DNA from 4 places in the Paenibacillus baimaensis genome. Region 4 is predicted to be linked to each of the others. Evidence: riboswitches for the same ligand, from Rfam matches in the RefSeq annotation. Region 4 holds a riboswitch; each other region holds the start of a gene.
What was found. Region 4 has a riboswitch for cyclic di-GMP ahead of OB236_RS21530 (hypothetical protein). Riboswitches for the same ligand answer to the same signal wherever they lie in the genome.
Positions count from the first base shown of each region.

Region 1: it holds a riboswitch for cyclic di-GMP, as region 4 does, so the genes downstream of both, OB236_RS20850 (Spo0E family sporulation regulatory protein-aspartic acid phosphatase) here and OB236_RS21530 (hypothetical protein) in region 4, are expected to answer to the same signal.
Region 2: it holds a riboswitch for cyclic di-GMP, as region 4 does, so the genes downstream of both, OB236_RS12775 (PilZ domain-containing protein) here and OB236_RS21530 (hypothetical protein) in region 4, are expected to answer to the same signal.
Region 3: it holds a riboswitch for cyclic di-GMP, as region 4 does, so the genes downstream of both, OB236_RS17295 (transglutaminase domain-containing protein) here and OB236_RS21530 (hypothetical protein) in region 4, are expected to answer to the same signal.

Region 1 is NZ_JAOQIO010000084.1:381,734-387,490, forward strand. Features, by position in the region: gene OB236_RS20830 (aldo/keto reductase) at 1-126, shown strand, start outside; gene OB236_RS20835 (DUF3153 domain-containing protein) at 203-946, opposite strand; gene OB236_RS20840 (discoidin domain-containing protein) at 1,238-3,310, shown strand; gene OB236_RS20845 (sporulation protein YjcZ) at 3,436-3,555, opposite strand; cyclic di-GMP riboswitch class I at 3,810-3,896, shown strand; gene OB236_RS20850 (Spo0E family sporulation regulatory protein-aspartic acid phosphatase) at 3,932-4,120, shown strand; gene OB236_RS20855 (hypothetical protein) at 4,204-4,617, opposite strand; gene OB236_RS20860 (voltage-gated chloride channel family protein) at 4,811-5,757, shown strand, end outside.
Region 2 is NZ_JAOQIO010000036.1:139,499-145,255, reverse strand. Features, by position in the region: gene OB236_RS12800 (RNA polymerase sigma factor) at 1-273, shown strand, start outside; gene OB236_RS12795 (anti-sigma factor family protein) at 270-809, shown strand; gene OB236_RS12790 (hypothetical protein) at 809-1,936, shown strand; gene tadA (tRNA adenosine(34) deaminase TadA) at 1,933-2,394, opposite strand; gene OB236_RS12780 (thiol-disulfide oxidoreductase DCC family protein) at 2,530-2,973, opposite strand; cyclic di-GMP riboswitch class I at 3,147-3,240, shown strand; gene OB236_RS12775 (PilZ domain-containing protein) at 3,366-4,079, shown strand; gene ychF (redox-regulated ATPase YchF) at 4,214-5,314, shown strand; gene prfA (peptide chain release factor 1) at 5,412-5,757, shown strand, end outside.
Region 3 is NZ_JAOQIO010000069.1:92,044-97,800, forward strand. Features, by position in the region: gene OB236_RS17285 (SdrD B-like domain-containing protein) at 1-2,104, shown strand, start outside; gene srtB (class B sortase) at 2,196-3,023, shown strand; gene OB236_RS17295 (transglutaminase domain-containing protein) at 3,034-3,855, opposite strand; cyclic di-GMP riboswitch class I at 3,911-3,994, opposite strand; gene OB236_RS17300 (acetylornithine deacetylase) at 4,188-5,462, shown strand; gene tenA (thiaminase II) at 5,490-5,757, shown strand, end outside.
Region 4 is NZ_JAOQIO010000084.1:530,842-536,598, reverse strand. Features, by position in the region: gene OB236_RS21545 (THUMP domain-containing class I SAM-dependent RNA methyltransferase) at 1-740, shown strand, start outside; gene OB236_RS21540 (TrkH family potassium uptake protein) at 789-2,138, shown strand; gene OB236_RS21535 (DHH family phosphoesterase) at 2,237-3,151, opposite strand; gene OB236_RS21530 (hypothetical protein) at 3,359-3,655, opposite strand; cyclic di-GMP riboswitch class I at 3,741-3,833, opposite strand; gene OB236_RS21525 (DUF1450 domain-containing protein) at 4,087-4,308, opposite strand; gene OB236_RS21520 (heme biosynthesis protein HemY) at 4,346-4,648, opposite strand; gene thrC (threonine synthase) at 4,738-5,757, opposite strand, start outside.

The sequences.
Region 1 (5,757 bases), 150 kb from region 4:
ATGGCAGAGTGGGCCTTGGCCTGGTGCTTGAAGCATCCGGCGGTGACCAGTGTAATCCCAGGCTGCAAAAGTCCGGAGCAGGTGGAATCCAATGCAAGAGCAGCAGATTTTGATTTTGTTAAATAAGAGGGATACTGTCTCCAAGAGATTCAATAAAGAAGCCTCCAATCCACATTTTCTAATGTGTGCTTGGAGGCTTCAATTATTCGATAGGGGTTTCTATAGCAAGGGGCTCAACGGGTTGTGCGCGTTTTTTTCTTCTTAATAACAAGAAAATGATGGCGGCAATCAGGATTACAACAACTGCTACCAGGATCGATATATTCACCATGTTCGGGGTTTTAAGGTCCAGCTTGACTTCATTATTGGCTCCTGCCAGCAGATCCCATTGATAGGTCTTGCCATCGTCCAATACTCTGGAAGCGTTTTGCTGCTCTGCCTTTTCCGGTAGCGTCAATGTAAATTTTAAATCAATCTGACTGATCATCATTTTTTGCAAGCCCATCGTATCTTTGGCATCGGCTTTCATGCTGCTTAAATCAAAATTACCTATCACATGATTGGTATTAAAGATGAAGCCTTTATCAACCGTCATGTCAATCTTGTTTTCGGCATTGATATTGCCTTGATTGACACCGACATTTTTAATTTCCTTAACATCCTTAACATGCTTTTTGGCTTGTACACCTTGGTAATCTCCATCTTTATACTGTGAGACCTGGTATCCATCCGTTTCAAAATTCTTTTTTAATTCACCTAACATATCCGTCTTATTTGCACTATTCATACTCATTAATCCGATTAGCTGAGAGCTTAAGGCCAATTTGTAATCCAGCTCAGCAGACTGATCCCGGTTCACCGTTACATGAAAATCCCCTTTAACACAGCCACTTAACAAAATGATAACAGAACTCAATATCACGAATAAAAGCCGTTTTTTGTTCATATGTACCCCACATATTCTTTTATTTAGAAACATTAACCATTATAGTATACAGATCTATATTAATCTATCGTTTTCGAATCCGTACTGATTACTACAAGAACAAATTCAATTCAGTTTTAAAATCATACTCCTCATGGTCAAGTCTTCTATTTTTTTACCTATAAGAATTATGATAATACGATCCTTTATTTACAATATATGGTTATATATGTTTGGACATCTGATGTAAATTATTGTAATCTACTATTTGTCTTATACATAATATATTGGTAAATAAGGGAGAGATTTGTTTTGAGAAAGAAATTGATAGCTTTAATTGGATTTGTGTTAATTTTAATGTCTATTTTTGGAGTCGTGGTTTATGCAGAAGATGAATACTCAAATGATTTAACAGATGGGTTGCCAACTACTGCTTTTACTGCTAGTTCTATCTATAGCTTAAGTTACGCAGCGCCAAAAGCATTTGACAATGTTTGGGACGGGGGCAATTCTACAAGTTCATTTTTCTCTGGCAGTGGAGTTAATTCGTGGATAAAGGTGGATTTTAATGATTCTAGAGCAATTGCAAAATTAAAATATCAAGCCGATGCTGTAATGGGTTATGGTGCAGGTATGAAAAACTTTAAAGTTCAAGGTTCCTCGAATAATATAGATTGGGTAGATCAGTTTACTGGAGTAGCACTTCAAAATGGAAGCAAACAAGATTTTTTTTGGACTCCAACAAATAGCTTTAGATATTGGAGAGTATTCTGGATTGATACACATACGATACCGGGCTATGTGGCGATTGCAGAAATGGAAATGTCGGATCGACTAACTTACCCAACTAATCTAGTGGCGGTTACAGGTGATGCTTTAACTAATTTGTCTTGGAAAGTTTTAGCTACAGCTGTAGGTTACAATGTGTACCGATCAGAAACAATAAATGGAAACTATACAAAAATAGCCTCTAACGTAGCAGTAGCCTCCTATACTGATAATACAGTTCTAAATGGAGTTGAATATTATTACAAAGTTACTGCAATAAATCCGGATGGAGAAAGTCGACAATCAGATAGTGCTTTCTCATTTCCGCAAGCTAGTGCCATTCTCTATACAAACAATATCATTCCGATTATGACTTCCAATACATCTGCAGGTGGAATTGTGACGGCGAGTGATGAATACACAGGACGGGACGGTACTTTACCTGCCTGGAAAGCTTTTGATGGAATAAAGAAATATTCTTCTTCAACTAGTAATTATAATGCTTGGGGAACAAATGCAACGCAAGGGTGGTTGGCCTATGAATTTCCTTTGCGTAAGATCGTAGTTAGGTATGTACTCGATTTTGGCGGTTATTCAAATGTTCCCTATGCTAACGATGCACCTAAAAAGTGGACGTTTGAAGGAACTAACGATAATGTGAATTGGACAATACTCGATTCAAGGGATAATATAACCCACTGGGTAGACGGTGATTCGAAGGCTTTTACATTTGATAATAATACTGCTTTTAAAAAATATAGAATTAATATAAGTGCCAATAATGGATCAACTACCTACAATGTGAATCTTGATATTCACGAATTGGAAATGATGGAGAGGGCGGTTCCCTCCATACCGGCAATAACAAATTTGGTAGCTGCAGCAGGAGATGCCCAGGTTATTCTGACTTGGTCTTCCGTAACTGGAGCTACCGGCTACAACATCAAACGTTCCACAACTACAAGTGGCCCATATACCACGGTTGCCAGCAACGTTTACGGTTCGCCTTATACAGACACCACAGTCATAAACGGAACTAAGTATTATTATGTAATTACAGCTTTAAGTGCAGGTGGAGAAAGCGCCAACTCCAACGAAGCCTCAGCTACACCTATGGGTACAAGTAGAGTCATCCTTACTACAACCATGACGAATGGAGATACGTTTGAATACAATATTTCCAAAACGGAATTAACTGCTTTCCTCAATTGGTACGATACCAAAGCAGCAGGTACAGGTCCGGCCAAATATACTTTCGTTAATCAGCACCTAAAAGGTTCTTTTTCAGTTCGTAAAAACAATCTGATTTTCGACAAGATTTTAAAATTTAATTACGATGAATACAGCATCAGCGGCAGTGGAATACCTGCTGAAGTAGCTGAAATTACCATAGGAACTGCTTTAAGTATTACTTTAACAGACGGCAAGGTAGAAGAGTTTATCCTATCTGCAGCTGACTATAATGCTTTCGTTGCTTGGTATGATGCTAAATCCGCTGGTATAGGTCCATCGCGCTACACATTTGAAAATCCATTGAAAAAAGGTCCGTTCTCAGCGAGACATGAAGTCGTGATATTTGATAAGATTTCTTCCTATGATTCCGAAGATTTTAACTAATGGTTTTGTCTTACACATGATAATTTGAAATTTAATTGAGTGCAGTCCCAGTTCAGTGTCCAGACACCGAAATGGTAGTCAGTAACCACCTCCCGAGTTGATTGGGAGGTGGTTAGATCACTACTTTAAAATGTTCTTAAAATAATAACAAGCAGAATATAGAGAACAAGAATCACGGCTGTAGTAGTTCCAAGACCATAACCTGCACAACTTGCACAGCTTCCGCCAACTCCGAGTGCACCCATGTTTATCCCTCCTCGCGCCTTGTATAGTGCATCTTATGAATGTTAGCGGATACGTGATTGGACAGATGCAAAAATGGGTAATTGTCATTGAAAAGAGCAAGTTCCCCCCCAATATTAAATATCTCCATATAAAGGGGGCAGAATAATAATAAATGACAAAAAATTCAATAAAAACGAAAATAATGTCGAAGATTTAGTGCTTTAATTCTATAAAAAATAGCGATATTTGTAGTATAATAGAATCGCATACGCAATATCGAAAAAGGCAAAGCCATTGAAAAATGGGGACGCAAAACTATTAGGGGCTAAAGTCAATGCGACTATGCCAGCCAGTTACCGAAATACTCTCTTTTTTAAAATCAAAGGAGGAATGTGTATGGAGCTTACTAAAAGTAGACAGCTTCAAAAAGTAAGATTGGTTTTGCTTGTTGCAGAGATTGAAGCCTTAAAAAATTGCATGGTCAATGTGTACGATCAAACGGAAAGTTTACATGACCCTCTCTTGGTCCAACTTAGTGTAATGCTTGATCGAAAATTGAATAAATTTATTAAATATCAAAATTAAATACTTATAAATGTTAGAGCTGTAGACATACAGCTCTTTTTTTGATGCCATTTAACGAGCATATGCTAAGGGCCTATGTGCCTTTATGGAGTTAGTTTTCTGATGATGGTTTGCAAAACAGGTATGATTTTATGGATAGCTTCTTTTTGTAATGCATAGCCGGAGTCATAACGATTTGAGTTCAGTACACCGGTGTTGGTATCAAAGCTATGGATCATTTCTTGAGTTCCGTTAGTTATATCTTGATAGGCCGACATAAGTTGTACGTGCTCGACTAAAAATAGATCAGGCACATTTAATGCTAAAATCTCATGTTGACAATGCACAAATGAAATTAACTCTTCCTTTAAATTCAGGATGCGTTTATCGGGATCCCATTTCTTATCAGGATGCTCATACAGCTCTTTGACAAACTTGCTTGCAGGCTGTATCGAAGCGTTAATCTTTACAATGATTTGAGCATAGTCGATGGGGTTTAGATCAGAAGTGTCATCCATTTTTCTTCCTCCTTTGAATAGTAATATTTTAACATCTACTCATATGGAATAAAAAGGTGATTGAGCACATCCTGCTAAAGTTTGATGGGGATTCGTCATATCAATTATGCCCTAAGTCGGATTAATTTCTTGCGCCTGTATGTCATGAGAGGTATTATTACGTGAAAGAGTGTTCGGGGAGTGGAAGAGGAATATGAACAACTGGCTGAAAAAATGGGGAGATCGGACTTTCTCTGGTAGTCGGAGGTTTCAGCACTTGGCTTTCATCAAGTATGTACTGTGGTGGTTGGTGCTGGCGAGTTTAGTAGGCGTCATGACCGGCTCGGCCTCGGCGCTATTTCTGTTAAGTCTGGATTCGGCTACAAGTTTACGATACGAACATCCGTGGCTGTTATATTTACTGCCCCTTGGTGGTGCTTTGGTCAGCTGGATGTATCATGCCTATGGCAGCAGCAGTATAAAAGGCAATAATCTGATTTTGGAGCAAATTCATGATGGACGTGAAACCATACCATTGCGTATGGCTCCTTTTGTGCTGATCGGCACGGTGTTGACGCATTTATTCGGCGGCTCGGCAGGGCGTGAGGGGACGGCGGTTCAAATGGGTGGCAGCTTGTCCGAGTATCTGGGCAAGCTGCTGCGTATTCATCCGGACGATCGTAAAATTCTGCTAATGTGCGGTATCAGCGCAGGCTTCGGATCGGTGTTCGGAACCCCGCTTGCAGGGGCTGTCTTTGGTATGGAGGTGTTAATCATCGGTCTGATCAGCTATGAGGCCTTACTTCCGTGCCTGATTGCAAGTTTGGTTGGACATGCGGTGACGTTAGGATGGGGAGTGATGCACGCTCATTATTCGATGGGGCAAGTGCCGCCGCTCAGTGCGGTCGTTCTGCTGAAGGTTGCGGCCGCGGCGATCCTATTTGGCTTGACAAGCCGGCTGTTCAGTGAGCTAACCCATAAGCTGAAGGCTATATTTACAAGACTATTCAGAAATGCCGCATGGAAATCCTTTGTCGGTGGTTGTATGATCATTGTGCTGACATTGGCGATCGGGTCAAGGGATTATCTCGGATTGGGATTACCGCTGCTCAATGACTCCTTTCAAGAAACAACGGCATCTTTCGCTTTTTTATGGAAGCT
Region 2 (5,757 bases), on a different contig from region 4:
ACGGACCAGCTGGAAGAATTGATACCCAACGAGGCTAATGAAACGACAGTAGAGGATGAAGTGCTGCATACACAGCTTCAGCAGCGGGTACGGGACTATTTGCACGAGATGCCGGATAATTACCGCCAAGTGGTGGTTGCCTTCTATATTGAGGATAAAAGCTATCAGGAAATTGCCACAGAGCAAGGCATTGCGTTGAAAACCGTAGAGTCCAAGCTGTATCGGGCCAAGCAATGGATTCGCAAGCATTGGAAGGAGGATGAGCTGATATGAAGCATTATACCGGGGAGCAGTGGATGACTTACGTGGAGCAGGGATTAAATGATGAGGATAATCAACAGATGGAACTGCATCTGATTACCTGTGATTCATGCATGGAGCTGTATATGCAAAGCCTTGAACGGGTAGTCGGCTCGTATCCTTCGCTGTCTGATGAAGCAGCTCTGGCAGACAGGGTCATGTTGGCAATAGAAGCAGCGGATCCCATAAGTCCAAGCTCTACGGCTTCAAGACTAGCTCCATTGGAAGAAGCTGGATTCGGAAGCCAGAAGCTAAGAAACCCGATCACGTGGATGAGAGCTCCGTTGTTCCACTATGCTGTTGCTGCGGTAATCACGCTTGTCCTGATGAGCTCAGGTATATTTCAATCCATAGTGGATCACCCGGTTGGGATAGATAGGGCTTCCAATGGGGATGCGCAGTCGGAAGCAGCGCAGGAGCCTGTATCCGTTTCTAAAAAACTGATGGACAAAACCATCGTTGTGCTGGACTCCATCCAGCCTAAACAAGAAAAAGGGGGAAATCGTTAATGCCATCCAAACATCCGATAACCGCACTGCTGTTATCTTTAATTCCCGGTCTTGGGCATCTGTACATCAACAGGATTATCAGAGCATTTTTCTATGCAGCCAGTTTTTTTGGGCCGTTGCTGTTAGCGTTTCTGATAGTGCTCGCAAAAGGATTACATCGTTATGAAGGGCCGTTGATCATTCTGATCGGTTTCGCTCTTCTGGCAGGGGCAATCAACCTGCTGGATATGTTCATCACGGTTGTGGGGGGCAGAGAGCCGTTCGCAGCGAGGGTCAGGCAGAGCTCGTACGGGGACGATGCGCAGGAATCTTATTATTCAGATAACGCGCAGGCATCTCATGGTGATAATGAACGTGTAAATACTATACTACTGTCCTTTATCCCGGGGCTTGGTCATTTGCAGTTGGGGATGATGCAGCGCGGGCTGGCTTTTTTGATCGCATTTTTTGGTGCCTTGACGATGATCGTATTCGTTGCGTCTGTCACCAACAGTGACCGATTTATCGTGTTTCTAGGGGTTTTGCCCATTATCTGGCTATATAGTCTGTTTGATTGCATCCAACAGCTGCAGCGCAAGAGGCAAGGTGAGATGCTGCTGGACCGGACGTTTCTGGAGGATTTTCAAGCAAGTCGTGAGGATGGCAAGAGAAGTAAAGTTATTGCAACCTTCTTATCCATTGTACCCGGAGTGGGACATCTGTATCTCGGCTTGCAAAAACGCGGACTGCAGCTGATGATCGCTTTCTTTTTGAGCATATATATTCTCGATGTACTGAGGCTTTCCATCTTTTTATTTCTGATTCCGATTCTTTGGTTTTATAGCTTTTTCGATGCGCTTCAGCACATCTCGAAGCAGGGGCAGGAGCCGTTAAAAGATGTCCCGATCGTCGATTGGCTGGTCAATCATCAAAAATGGGTAGGTATGGTGCTGCTCGCTCTAGGGGTCTACTACCTGACCGATGAGATGCTGCTCACTGCATTGGATCGGTGGTTTCCTAAAGAGCAGATTTCGATATTATTTCATCGTTATTTTCAAACTGTAGTCGTCTCGATCCTGCTTATTGGCGGTGGCTTGCGGCTGCTCGCTGGAGGCAACCGCAGACCGTCGGATCACAAGAAACGTTAACCACGTTTCGCCCGCAGCTTGCGGAAAAATTGCGTCAGCAGCAGACTGCATTCTTCCTGCAAGACGCCACTAATAACATCAACCTGATGGTTGAAGCGATCCTCCTGAAGCAAATTCATCAAGGTTCCGGCGCAGCCGGCTTTGGGGTCCACCGTACCGTAGATGACCTGTGGAATACGTGCCTGGACAATCGCCCCGGCACACATGGGGCAAGGCTCCAGGGTGACGTAGAGCTTACAATCAAGCAAGCGCCAAGCTTGCAAATACTCACTGGCCTGCTTGATCGCAATCAGTTCTGCGTGAGCGAGCGGGTCCAGCGTGGATTCTCTTAGATTATAGCCGCGGCCAATAATCTGATTTTGCCATACAACAACAGCCCCGATAGGCACCTCGAGCAGCTCTTCAGCCTTGCGTGCTTCTTCAATTGCGGCCTGCATATATTCAATGTGCTCTTGCACAGGAAACACCTCTTCTAGCAGTTGGGATGTGAATAAACAGGGAACAAATATTCGGTTGTGAACATGCTGTGGATAAAGCTGTGGATAACCCGGTGGTTATGCACAAATCACTTGAAATCGCTGTGGAAAATGCCATTATCCGATAAACTTGCTGCGAATCTCTGCACTGGGAATCATGCAGCTGTCGTACTTGCCGAACCAGCGATACCTGCGCTTGGCAATGAATCGGTAGACAGCGTCTCTAATCGGTTTAGGTATGGCTGTGAACACGGTGAGCAGACGCCAGGCACCCCCTAATCGTTTGCAAATTTGCAAAACTGCCGAAGAATGGGTGTAGACAGAACGTCCTTCACAGAGTATAACCGAATCCAGTGAATCGTTCTCATTCTTCAATATACCGGAGGCTAGCAGTTGTATGGCGTAATCGGATTGAAGTGGAGCAAATCGGAACGTATCGTGCTGATCATGACGTAGAATGAATTGTACCCATCCATTACAAAATCGGCAAACGCCATCAAACAAGACAATTGAATGCGTTTCCAGTGATTGTTCGGGTTTTGGATCATTTTGAGCTGTCATGGCATCACCTTCCCCTTAATTTGGAGCATTATATCACATTTTCATCAAATACAAATGAATTTATTGTAAATTCCATGAAAAAAGCTTGCAGAGATAAAATCGAGAACGTATAATAACAGCATCACCTCATATAGGTATTATGTCCTAAAATGCTGTGATTTTCATCACCAAATGATACCCGTAGGCAAACTTGCTGAAAAGCAAGGACGCAAAGCTCAGGGTCTAAGGTTTCTTGCATGAAGAGACTATGACAGCCTAGCCGCCGATGAAGCTTCACTAGCGGTGTGCAACGGCTGTTTTCCAGACTTGATGTCGGAGAGCGGCCTTTATTATTATATCGGCATGAATCAGGATTGAATTACAGAGATATCAATGTGAGGAGTGGGATGACGATGCTATCCAGATCTGTAACCTCAGGCATAAGTTACGAATACACGGATGAGATATTCAAAAACCCGTCCACTGTCTTGATTCATAGCCGTACTGTTGTGGAGAAAAATGATTTTGTGTCCACAGGTCTGTTATCGTATGCAGAAGGTGACATTTTGGAAATTGAAATTCCTGAATACAAGGTTTTTGAGCTGGGAGATTCGGTGAAACTGACCGTATATTCAGCGGGAGGTATTTTTACATTCCAATCGACTGTGGTGGCCAAGGATGAAGGCTCGCTAATCGTGATTAACCCACCGCAAAATCGGCAGCGGTTTATAGAAAAGCGCAGCAATCCCCGGATTGAGGTCAGTGAAAAGGGCACAATCCATAAGCTGATCCGTCTGGATACGAATGAAAAGCAACCGTTAAGCAAGGCTGTTGGGCTGACCGTTCAAAATATAAGTGTGAGTGGACTTGGATTTACTGTCCGGGACGAGTTCGATCTTGGGCACGATTCAGTCGTAGATGCCGAATTGGATCTGGGCTTTTCATTTCCTTGCGTATGCGAGGTCATCAGACGTGAAAAGATCGAGGGCGGTTATTATTACGGGGCCCAATACGTGCAGCTGGCTTCAGACAAAGCCAATTCATTAAGAGCTTATGTATTGAAAAAACAGGTGGAAGCGCACTTTAGCAAAAAGAATTTGGAAATGATAAAGCGTACATTCAAGTAAATCAATAACGGCATAAGCTTGGTTGACTCCGCCCCTCAGGCGGATTTTTTTGCATAGTGACAATAGTTCTTTAAATGCGATATAATAACTATTTAGGGATACGGAAAACATTTAATTAAGGAGTTGTCCTATACATGGCTTTAAAAGCTGGAATCGTGGGTCTGCCGAACGTAGGAAAATCCACTTTATTTAATGCGATAACACAGGCAGGCGCCGAAATGGCGAACTACCCTTTTTGTACAATTGACCCAAATGTCGGTGTGGTAGAGGTTCCTGATGAGCGTCTGGTTAAGCTGACGGAAATTGTCATACCTAAGAGCGTAGTGCCTACAGCTTTTGAATTTGTCGATATTGCCGGTCTGGTTAAGGGCGCGAGCAAGGGAGAAGGACTTGGCAACAAGTTTCTGGCTCATATCCGTGAGGTGGATGCGATTGTTCACGTAGTGCGCTGCTTCGAGGATGAGAACATTACACACGTATCCGGCGGCATCAATCCGGTTAGCGATATTGAGACGATTAATTTGGAGCTTGTATTGGCGGATATTGAATCGGTTGAAAAACGGATCGAGCGTTCGCGTAAAAATATTAAGGGCGGCGACAAAAAGTATGCAGCTGAGGTCGAATGCCTGGAGCGTGTGAAGGAAGCCTTGTATAACGACCAGCCTGCGCGCAGTGTGGAATTAAGCGCTGATGAGAAGCTGCTGATTCGCGATCTGCATTTATTGACAATGAAGCCGATGCTGTATGCAGCCAATGTAAGTGAGGATGAAGTGGCTACTGCTGATGATAACCCTTATGTGCAAAAGGTTCGCGAGTTCGCCGCGGCTGAAGGTGCGGAAGTTGTGCCGATCAGTGCCAAGGTAGAATCGGAAATTGCGGAGCTGGAAGGCGAGGATAAGGCGATGTTCCTGGAAGAACTCGGTTTGCAGGAATCGGGCTTGAACCGTCTGATTAAAGCCGCTTATCGACTGCTCGGTTTATATACGTATTTTACAGCTGGCGTACAAGAGGTTCGTGCATGGACGATTGTCGAGGGGACCAAAGCACCGCAAGCGGCGGGTGTGATTCATACCGATTTTGAACGTGGCTTTATTCGAGCTGAGGTTGTTGCCTATCAGGATCTGGTCAATGCCGGCTCGATGAATGGCGCCAAGGAAAAAGGCCAGGTACGTCTGGAAGGAAAAGAATACGTCGTGAAGGACGGAGATGTGATGCATTTCCGCTTCAACGTATAGCGAGGCATCGGACGCGGGAACGATGTAAGCATAGTGGTTGGTCATTTGAACCTATACGGATGATGTGGTCTTAACTAACGGATAAGGAGTGATTGGTATGATTGACAAGTTACAGTCGTTGGCAGGTCGCTATGAGAAGCTGAGCGAGCTGCTGTGTGATCCTGACGTAACGAGCGACACAAAGAAGCTGCGCGAGTATTCCAAGGAGCAGTCGGACTTGCAGGAAGCTTATGACGCTTATATCGAATATAAAGGCGTTGTCGAGCAATATGATGCCGCACGGGCAATGCAGAACGAGAAGCTGGATGAGGACATGCGCGAGCTTGTAAAAATGGAGCTGGATGAGCTGTCGGAGCGTAAGACAGAGCTTGAAGAGCGGATTAATATCCTGATGATGCCCAAGGATCCGAATGATGACAAGAACGTCATTGTGGAAATCCGCG
Region 3 (5,757 bases), on a different contig from region 4:
TTTAGGTTTTACGGATCCCATTGTATTGCGTTCCGGGGATGATAATAGAACGGTGGATGCCGGGATTTACGTTCCTAATGCAGGCGGCGGTGGTTCTATTGGAGACTTGGTCTGGCATGACTTGAATGCAAATGGCATACAGGATCCAGGAGAGCCCGGCATACCGGGAGTAACGGTGGAGCTCTATAATGCGGATACGAATGCGCTGCTGGGTACTAGAAGTACAGATGCCTTAGGACATTATTACTTCAATGACCTTCTGCTTACAGGTAACTATAAAGTGAAGTTCCTTAAACCAAGCGGGTACAAGGAAAGTCCGGCAAATGTAGGAACGGATGACAGCAAGGATTCGGATAGAGACGTTACAACCGGCTTCAGCCATACTCTTACATTAACTACAAGTATTAATGATTTAACGGTTGATGCTGGTTTCTACAAGCTAGCTAAACTCGGCGACAAAGTATTTAAAGATGTTAATGAAAATGGTATTCAGGATGTAAACGAAGAAGGCGTTGCGAATGTAACGGTTAGCCTGTATCGTTCTGATGCGCTGGCGGTACCTGTCAAGACAACTGTCACGGATGCTAGTGGCAACTATCTGTTTGACGATCTGGAGCCAGGTTCCTATGTAGTAGGGTTTACGGCTGTTAACGGCTATAGCTTTACTTTAAAGAATGCAGGGACAGATCGTACCATGGATTCGGATGTCAATAACTTAGGTTTTACGGAACCTGTTGTATTGCTTTCTGGAGACGATAACAGAACCGTGGATGCTGGAATTTATAATTCTACCAAGGGTTCTATCGGAGACATTGTCTGGCATGATTTGAACGCAAACGGCATACAGGATGCAGGAGAACCAGGCATTCCGGGAGTAACCGTTGAGTTGTATGATGCAGATACGAATGTGCTGCTGGGTACCCGAACTACAGATGCAGGTGGACGCTATCTGTTTACAGACCTTATTCTCGTAGGTAACTATAAGGTGAAATTCCTTAAACCAGACGGGTACAAGGAAAGTCCGGCAAATGCAGGAACAGATGACAGCAAAGATTCGGATAGAGACATCACAACAAGCTTCAGCCATACCCTTACATTAAGCACAACTATTAATGATTTAACCGTGGATGCTGGTTTCTACAAGCTAGCTAAACTCGGCGACAAAGTATTTAGAGATTTCAATGTGAACGGTATACAGGATGTGAACGATGAAGGTGTTGCGAATGTTACAGTTAACCTGTATCGTTCCGATGCGCCAGCTGTAGTTATTGCAACAACCGTCACGGATGCTAACGGCAATTATCTGTTTGACAATCTGGTGCCAGGTTCTTATGTAGTAGGTTTCGTGGCCGGTAACGGTTATATATATACACCTAAGAACATGGGGACGGACAAAACTATCGATTCAGATGTCAATAATTTAGGTTTTACGGATCCTATTATATTGCTTTCTGGAGACGATAACAGAACGATAGATGCCGGGGTTTATATTCTTTACTCAGGTGGCGGAGGAGGAGGCGGTGGTGGCGGTGGCGGTTCATCACCAGAGCCAACAACATCAGAACCGACTCCAGTACCAACACCAGAGCCGACTCCAGGAACAACGCCAGTGCCAACACCAGAACCGACTCCAGGAACGATTCCAGTGCCAGCACCAGAGCCGACTCCAGTAACAGTTCCAGTGCCAACTCCAGCACAACCTGTAACTACGGATCAGGATACCCCCGTAGCAGGAGCAGTGCCGTCGATAGTGGATACGGGTAATATAACGGTTCCGAAGACGTATACGCTTGAAGTTGAGCCTCAAAATGGAATTGTTGAATTAACGGATGATGGAAAATGGGTGTATAAACCGAAGGAAGGCTTTAACGGCAAAGATACCTTTACCATCGGTATCAAGGATGAGAATGGAGATATTAATTTCCATGATGTTACGGTCAATGTACTTCCAAATAGCAATAAAAAGGCCTCTGAACCGGTAGTTTCCCTAGTACCGAAAACAGGCCAAGAGGCTTATAGCAACTTTTATCTGACAGGACTAGCTTTGGTACTTGCTGGACTTGGGGTATTTGGAGCTACACGTTGGCAGCAACGCAGAAAATAAAATCCTACAAGCAGGGGCACATCATGTGCCTCTGTTTCACTTCAATCGTATACACAAGCTATTACGAGTTCATAGGAGAGAGGAGAATCTTATGACAAAGCAATTTCCCCAACCTGCTGCTAGAAGTTATAGATTTTTTTATTGGGCAGCTTCCATATTGGTATGTGCTGGATTCGTGCTTATAAGTATGGATGCCTATATACAACATACCGAAAGAAACAATTCACTTCAGTTAAAAAATCAGATGTTAAGTCTATACCATACAAAAGCACAACCCAATACAGAACAGGCAAATGAGTCCACTGAACTAACCAAAGAAGCAAGCGCTGTAGCCAAAGGCCCAACGGAAAATGAGAGATTCCAAAGTTTATTGGCTATTAATAAAGAAATCATTGGATGGCTCCGTGTTGACGGCACTAGTGTCGATTATCCGGTCCTACAGCATAAAGACAATGATTATTACTTAAACAGAGACGCATCAGGTAAAAAGTCCATTTATGGCAGTGTGTTTATGGATTACCGTCTGGACACGAATCAAGAACAACGTAATCTTGTCATTTATGGACATAATATGATAGATGGCTCCATGTTCGGAAGCCTTGGTAATTATAAAAACAAAGATTTTTTTGCGGAGCACCGCAATATTAATTGGGGAATACAAGGGAAAATGAGCGATTGGGAAATATTTTCCGTTTATACCATTGACGCTAGAAAAGATACTGTCGATATTTCATATGAAAACGACGATGCGTTTCTTCTTGATTTAGACCAATATCGAAAAAAATCTATGTATCAGGCGGCTGTGAATCTGCAAAAGGATGATCAAATTCTTACATTGGTAACATGCAGCAATGAGACAGATGATACTCGTTTAGTCATACATGCAGTAAAAAAGGGGCCGAGGGTCCCTTTTTCTTAACAATCATATCTTATTTTGCAATCGGATAATCGCTTTCCACCCAAGTATGACCCGTTTTCAGAAGAGCTTCATTTGTTACATTAAAATATTTAGTAGATTGAACACCTGGATTATCAGGTGTAGGGTCGTCAAAGACGGTATCAAGCATATACCAGTTGCTATCTATGTTTACTGCATTCCACATGTGCGTTTGCGCAGGATCATCATTTATGTAACCAACCACGAGCCGACTTGTGATTCCTGCTTTATTGAGAAGCTTATTCGTTAGGATCGCATAGCCTTGGCACACGGCCTTTTTGTTGAAGAGTGCTGAGTAAGCCGTATGACCAATGTCGTCTAAATTTTCATAAGAGGTATTGGAGACGACATAGTCGTGAATGGCAGCTTCTTTTTCAAGATTGTTCATGTTTGGTGTCAGAATTTCCTTCAGAATACGGTCAACCTCATTGTCTACGTATTGGTCTTGTTCTACTGACGTAAGATATTGTGGCGTTAGAGTAATCGTAATATTACCGATGCTTCCCTTCATATTCATAGACAGGTCTTTCATATTCCAGTAAAGTTCTTCCTCAAGATTCCGTTGTGCAAGGTCTATAGTATTTTTAATTGCTTGAACGTAACTTTTCGAATCTTCTGTATCTTTAGCTGTGTAGGTGATTGTAATGGAATCTGATTTTTTAGCAAGCTCAGCTTGAATTGTTAATTCCAGCTCTGTTAAATTACTAGCTTGCAGTGGCGCGCTGGCGCTTGCAGTTTCTGCTTGTACCAACGAAGAGATAAGAAAAAGCATAACGGTGAGTAAGGTAACGAAAATCTTTAATTTGGAATACATAGCAAAAAACCTCCCTTGTCATTAAGCCAAAAGAGGGTACAATGTACTGTTGCCTCTTGGCGACCCGACGATCATAGCAAAATGCTTTAGACTCGTGGCTTTGCGTCCCTGCCTTTCGACAGGTTTGCCCTTTTCAAAAGTTATTAGATTTGAGCCTATCATACCACAGGGTACTATGAAGTTCAACCTGTATTAGCCATGAAGGCTACATGGTATGAATCGAAAGACTCGATTGAGTAAACCCGTGCAGGTATGCTACTATTTGATCATTATGAGCAGGGCTTCTTCTTCAGGAGAGGCGTCTTTTTATGTAACGGAAGGGGGCTAAGATAGTGAAGATAAATCTGGAAGCATTGCTTCAACAAGTAGACCAGCGACAGGTGGAGCTCATCGATCTGGTCGAGCGTTTGATCCGGTTTCAAACACCGGCGCCACCCGCTCGCAATACGGAGGAGGCACAGCAGTTTGTCGCTGCATTTTTGCAGGATAAGGGCTTTGTTATTGACAAATGGGACGTATACCCTGGAGATCCGAATGTCGTTGGTGTGTTAAAAGGCAGTGCATCAGATACGTATAAAAGCTTGATTATTAATGGTCATATGGACGTGGCTGAGGTGAGTCCAGACGAAGCTTGGGAAACGACACCCTTCACCCCGATTGTCAGGGACGGTGCGATCATTGGCCGAGGTGCCGCGGATATGAAGGCGGGGCTTGCCGGGGCGCTGTTTGCTACTCAGCTGCTTCATGAAGCAGGTATCCGGCTGCCCGGTGACCTTACGTTCCAATCCGTGATTGGAGAAGAAATAGGCGAAGCGGGAACGCTTGAATGCTGCAAACGCGGGTACAGCGCGGATTTTGCCGTTGTTGTCGATACGAGTGATTTGCATATTCAAGGGCAGGGCGGCGTCATTACAGGCTGGATCACGGTGAAGAGCAAGCAAACCTTTCACGACGCGACGAGAAGGAGCATGATCCATGCCGGAGGCAAGCTATTCGGCGCAAGCGCTATTGAGAAAATGGTGAAGTTGATTCAAGGGCTGCAGGATTTGGAGCGTCACTGGTCCGTAATTAAAAGTTATCCGGATTGTCCACCAGGAGCAAGTACGATCAATCCTGCCGTCATTGAAGGCGGTCGACATGCCGCGTTCATTGCCGATGAATGCCGATTATGGATCACCGTACATTTTTATCCGAATGAGACCCATGAACAAGTAGCCAAAGAAATCGAGGAGCATATCAGACTGGTGGCTGCTGGAGATGTATGGCTTAGAGACAATCCCCCTGAGTTTACATGGGGCGGGTCGTCGATGATTGAAGATCGCGGCGAAATCTTCCCTTCATTGGAGGTGGACCCGCAGCATGCCGCTGTTCGTGCGTTAATAGGGGCTCACGAGCGTATTTTGAACAGCCAGCCTATTGTTGATGTATCACCGACTGTCACCGATGGGGGCTGGTTTGGGGATGCTGGTATTCCCGCAGCTATTTATGGACCGGGCGATTTGGGCAATGCCCACTCCGTCAACGAGCAGGTATCGATCCAGCAGGTAGTAGATTTCACCAAAGTGATGCTTCAATTTATATACGAATGGGGACATACGAAGAAATAACCCTTTAAAGAAAAGAGGAAGCTGTCGATGACATTTTCAACCTACTTATATGAAAAGCTCCAGCATGTCTGGCGCCAAAATCATACTCATCCTTTTGTACAGGAGCTTGGGCAGGGAACGCTCCCCATCGAGAAGTTTCGCTTCTATATGGTTCAGGACTATTTGTATTTAATTGATTATGCGAAGCTATTTGCTCTGGGCGCTGTAAAAGCGAATGATATCGGGACGATGGGCAAGTTTGCTGCGCTGCTGAACTCCACGATGAATGAGGAGATGTCCTTGCATCGCGAATACG
Region 4 (5,757 bases):
TCGTAATGGAAGTCTCGCTATTGAACGATATCGCTACGCTGACGCTTGATACAACAGGTCCAAGCTTACACAAGCGTGGCTATCGCAAAATCGCAACTGAAGCGCCGCTAAAAGAAACGATGGCCGCAGCTATCGTACTGCTCAGCCGTTGGCGAGTGGAGCGTCCACTGTACGATCCATTCTGCGGCTCGGGAACCATCCCTATCGAGGCTGCTATGATCGGCTGGAACATCGCTCCGGGGCAACGACGCTCTTTTGCTGCTGAGGCGTGGCCGATAATTCCCGCATCACTATGGGACCAAGCCAGGGATGAGGCTTATGATCTGGTAAAAGACGATGTGCCACTCGAAATTATCGGCTCGGATATTGATAAGAATGCGATTGACATCGCACTCGCCGCGGCCAAGTCAGCCGGACTTGCGCGTGAATTAAGATTCCAGGTGCTTCCAGTGGCCAAAGCCAAACCACAAGGCGATTACGGCTGTATCATTACCAATCCTCCATATGGAGAGCGTCTGGGAGATCTGAAAGAAGTGGACAAGGTTCTCCGTGACCTTGGCTTGCTCGCCCTTCATCTGCCAACATGGTCCAGCTTTATTTTGAATCCGAACAAGCAGGTTGAGCACTTCATGAGCCGACCTGCTGACAAAAAGCGCAAGCTGTATAATGGACGGATTGAGTGCCATTTGTTTCAGTATTTTGCTCCGGGTGGATTGTATGGTCCACGTCGGGAATCTTAAGAATACAATCGCCCTGATGCTTTGACATCAGGGTTTTATTATGAGGTGATTGATCTGAGTCGTATCCATTGGAAACCTATCAAGCTAAGCCCTCAACAAACACTTGCCTTGGGGTTTGCGGTCATTATCGTCCTGGGCTCGTTCTTGCTGTGGATGCCAGCTGCTTCTGTCGAAGGAAGTTCGCTCAGCTATATTGATGCCTTATTTATGGCGACCTCGGCAACCTGTGTAACCGGTTTGATTCTGGTCGATACGGCAACCCATTTCACTCATTTCGGACAAATTGTCCTGCTAGTCATGGTGCAGCTGGGCGGATTGGGATTCATGACCATGACCACCTGGTTCGCGATCGTCGTCAGAAAACGAATCTCCTTGAGGGAACGACTTGTCCTGAAGGAATCGTTGAACCAAATATCGATCGAAGGCATCGTCCGACTCATCAAAAATGTGGTGGTCTATTCCTTAGTTGTAGAAAGTATAGCCGCCTGCATCTTTGCGATCCGCTGGTCCTTTGAAATGCCCTTGGGCAAAGCCATATACTATGGAGTGTTCCACGCTGTGTCATTGTTCAATAACGCCGGATTCGAGCTCGTTGGTGGTTACAGGAACCTGACGCCTTATGTCGACGATTTTGTGATTAATACGGTATCGATGATCCTCGTCATTTTGGGTGGAATCGGCTTCATCGTGATGTCCGAACTCATTGATTACCCAAAAACACGACAGCTTTCCCTTCATAGTAAAATTGTGCTTTCCGTTTCAGGCTTTTTGGTCGTTTTTGGAGCGCTTGTCATTTTTATTTTTGAATTTTCCAACACCCATACGCTGGGTCCCTTACCTGTATTTGATAAGATCCTCGCTGCTTTTTTTCAATCAGTCAGTACAAGATCCTCAGGCACCAACACGGTAGACATAACGAGCTTGAGGCAGGCTACCCAGTTTTTCATGATCCTCCTGATGTTTATCGGTGCAGCTCCTGGATCAACGGGCGGTGGAATTAAAGTAACTACCTTTGCCATACTGATTGGAGCCATGATTACGATGATCCGGCGAAAAGAAGATGTTGTGCTGTTTCGATACCGTTTGGCGCAAGAGTACACACATCGTGCTCTTACCGTAACCTTCCTTTCCCTGCTGCTCATCTTCATTGTAACCATGCTGCTGCTTGCTACACACGACTATTCTTTTTTAATGATCTTGTTTGAAACCACCTCTGCTTTTGGAACGGTTGGACTGAGTATGGGACTCACTCCGCATTTAACATTCACTGGAAAAATAGTGATAATTCTGATGATGTATGCGGGAAGATTAGGACCCGTCACGCTCTCATACGCCTTGCAGCCCAAAAATAAAAAGGAACTGTACCACTATCCTGAAGGTAAAATCACAATTGGATAAACGCAGCAAAAAAAGAATCAGGCTCACGGAACAGCGCAACCAAACGGCGCAGCTCCGGTACCTGATTCTTTATGCGTTTAATGCTAATTCTAACTACATTATCCGTTCTGCTTCATCGTTTCAACCAGCTCATGCAGCACCTTGCCGGCATCATCATAAGGGACTTGGCACGTTCCTGCCGCCTTATGCCCGCCGCCGCCATTTGCAAGCATCAAAGCGCCTACGTCGGTGTTGGAGGTACGATTGATAATGCTGTGACCGCAGGCAAACACACAATTTTGCTTGTTTCGGCCATCGACGATCCAGATCGAAATATTTTGTTCCGGATACAAGGCGTACACCATAAATCGATTGCCCGGATAAATCGTTTCCACGTTGCGCAGATCGGTGACAATCACATTGCCGTCTGCATATGTATGCTGCTTTAACATCGCTTTATAGTCGACGTCCAATTCAAAATAACGCTTTGTCCGCTCTACAACATCCGGCAGCTGCATAATCTCGTCAACCGTCATCGTCGCACAGTGATCGACCAAATCCTCCATCAGCTGATAATTGCTGATTCTATAATCACGGTAGCGTCCTAATCCAGTGCGGGCATCCATGATGAAGGACAATAAATCCCAGCCTGAAGGATTCAAAATATCATCTGCAGAGAACTGCGCGGAATCCGCTTTATCCACACCCTGCATAATGTTATCGATATCACCAAAACGTTCCTTGCCACCATAGTAATCATATACAACACGGGCAGCGCTTGGTGCGACACGGGTCTCGCCTTTATATACGATTTCTGGGCCTGTCCGCTCCAACTCACTCGAATGGTGGTCAAACCATAAACCGCAGCCGGGTACATACGGGACATTCGCCAAAATATCATTTTCATTGACTTCAACCAATCCATCCTGCATATCCTTCGGATGAACGAATTTCATTTCGTCGATCATTCCCATTTTTTTAAAGAGCATTGCACATACCAAGCCATCAAAGTCGGATCGTGTAATTAAACGCATGGTCTTTCCTCCTATATAGTCCCGTTGAACTATAGTAATCTATCTATTATTATAAACAATGGACCTAATAGAGACAATAGCTGGAAGCAGAAAAAAGCATACCTTTGGCCGTGTCAGCTCCAAGATACACCTGCATAATCTCCTAAATATAACCAGATTCCATTTTATTTATCTACATCGCATGTCAATATTATTTCCATTCTCTACTTAGGCGAGACTCTGCTCATTAGTACGAAAGCTTAAATAGTGATATAAGCTAACAAATAAGTCATTTTCCAGATCACAGCGAATCGACAGCTTGACCTCTCCGCGCCAGTAGAATGTTATCAGATGTCCGGTTTTCCCCATCACCATTTCTACATCCCACCATGGATTCCGCAAATCAAATATCTCACGGTTAATAAACATCTTGGGGCCATCATTCGACAAATAAATGCCGATCATGTCGGTGCCAACCTTCGTATAAAATCCGGTTCTTGTCATCAAATTTCTATTTTCGTTCATCTATGATCCACCTCTCTTATCTCTCAAACAAAAAGACTCCTGATCCACTGGTCAGGAGTCGCAGTTATATGCGCATCACAGTACCTTCGGCAGCTGGCTGGCTGGGTGCATCTTGCTTGCACCGTAAGCCCCTATAGTTTTGCGTCACAAGTTTCCACTTGCTTTGCCATTATCGAGAATTGAGCTATAATTATTCGACAAGTTTAAGCATATAAGATAAGAAGCTCATTATAAATGAATCTGTAGACCCAATTAATCATATTATACAAGTCTAATTACCTAAACTTTCATTAATTATAAATGACACTATGATATTACAAGGTCACTATCGTACCCTTTGATGTCATCCTGAGAAGTAACTGAACATGAAAATATAAATTTTCCTAACACAAAAGAGGGCTTTCGCCCCCTTCATGTAAAACCACATATAATTATTTTACATATTTCTTAACCTTTTCAATTGCCTCGTCCTCAGTAGCCCCAGTCACATAACGCCCATTAATATATATAAAAGCAAATCGTGAGCAGGGACCGCAATAAGATTTGCAGGCTACTTTGATGTCAGCGTCCGGGGCCAGCTTTTGCAGCTTGGATACGGCCGTCTTCATCTTCATATGCTTGCACTTATCACAGACGCGAATATCGTTTGCCATAACTTACAAATCCTCTCATATCCCATGAATACACAGCTTAGTGATCGCCGTGATTCCCTTTACCCGGATTGGTGACTGCAAAGCCTTCCTCCGGTGTGTAGAAATAATCGATGCGGATTCCATCCAGTAAAGGCTCGTCCTTCTTCAAAACCACATCAATTCCTTTATCGGTGCTAACTACAACGTCATCTTCAGTCGGCTTGTCCATCCCCATACCATAATGCGCATGGTCACCATGGCTATGCGTAATATAGATGCGAACCTTTAAATCTTTGTCTTCTTCTTTTTCCAGCTCAGCCAATAAGACTTTCGCTGCATTACGTGAAATTTTAACGTTCATTTCCTCTGCCCACTCCCTGTATGCTTTTCTCCTTATTGTAAAGAAACCACTCTCGGAAATCAACCCATTATATAGCTATTTGACGGTTATTACAGTTCTGTAATAAATCGACGCACCTCGTCCAGAGTCAGATCGGGTGTATGCAGGACGGAAGGAGCTGCTTCTGAAGGTGCCAAGGTGCCTTTATACAATGCCTCTATCGCCTCCGTATCCTTCAAAATATGTCCGGTAAGCAGACACACCGCTGTGCATTCCTTATCGATAATACCGGCAGCAGCAAGCTTTTTCAGCCCTGCTACTGAAGCTGCAGATGCAGGCTCACAGCCGATACCGCTGCGGTCGATTCGATCTTTGGCCAGCATGATTTCCTCGTCAGTCACCGATACGGTCACACCTTTCGTATACTTGATAGCATACTGCAGTGCCTTCTTCCAGCTGGGCGGATTCCCGATATTCATTGCCGTTGCCCGTGTATAGGGATTCCTTACAGGCTTAAGCTGGGCATCTCCTTGAGCAACCATCTGGTGAAACGGACTGGCCCCCTCCGCCTGAACAACGGCAACGCGTGGCAGCTTATCAATCATCCCGAGCTCCTTTAGCTCGTACAAGCCTTTGCCCAATGCAGTTGCATTGCTTAATGCACCTCCCGGAACTACGATCCAATCCGGCATTTGCCAACGCAGCTGCTGGGCAATTTCAAATACAATGCTCTTCTGACCTTCGATTCGGAACGGATTGATCGAATTGCATACATATAAGCCGAGCTGCTCACTATGAAGCTCGCTAAAACGGATTCCATCATCATAAGTACCCTCAAATGATATCACCTGTGCGCCATAGGCGAGCGTCTGCAAAACTTTATTCATCGAAATATGGTGTTTGGGAAGAAAAACATACGAAGAGCAGCCCGCCCATGCAGCGTACATAGCGAGTGAGGACGACGTATTTCCTGTTGATGTGCAGGTAAACCGTCTATAGCCCAACGAACGGCCATAGGAAACCGCAACCGCCATGCCGTTATCCTTAAACGAGCCGCTCGGATTCTCGCTCTGTGCCTTCAACATCAGCCCGCGTACACCGGCAAATTCAGCCAAGGTCGCTGACGGGTA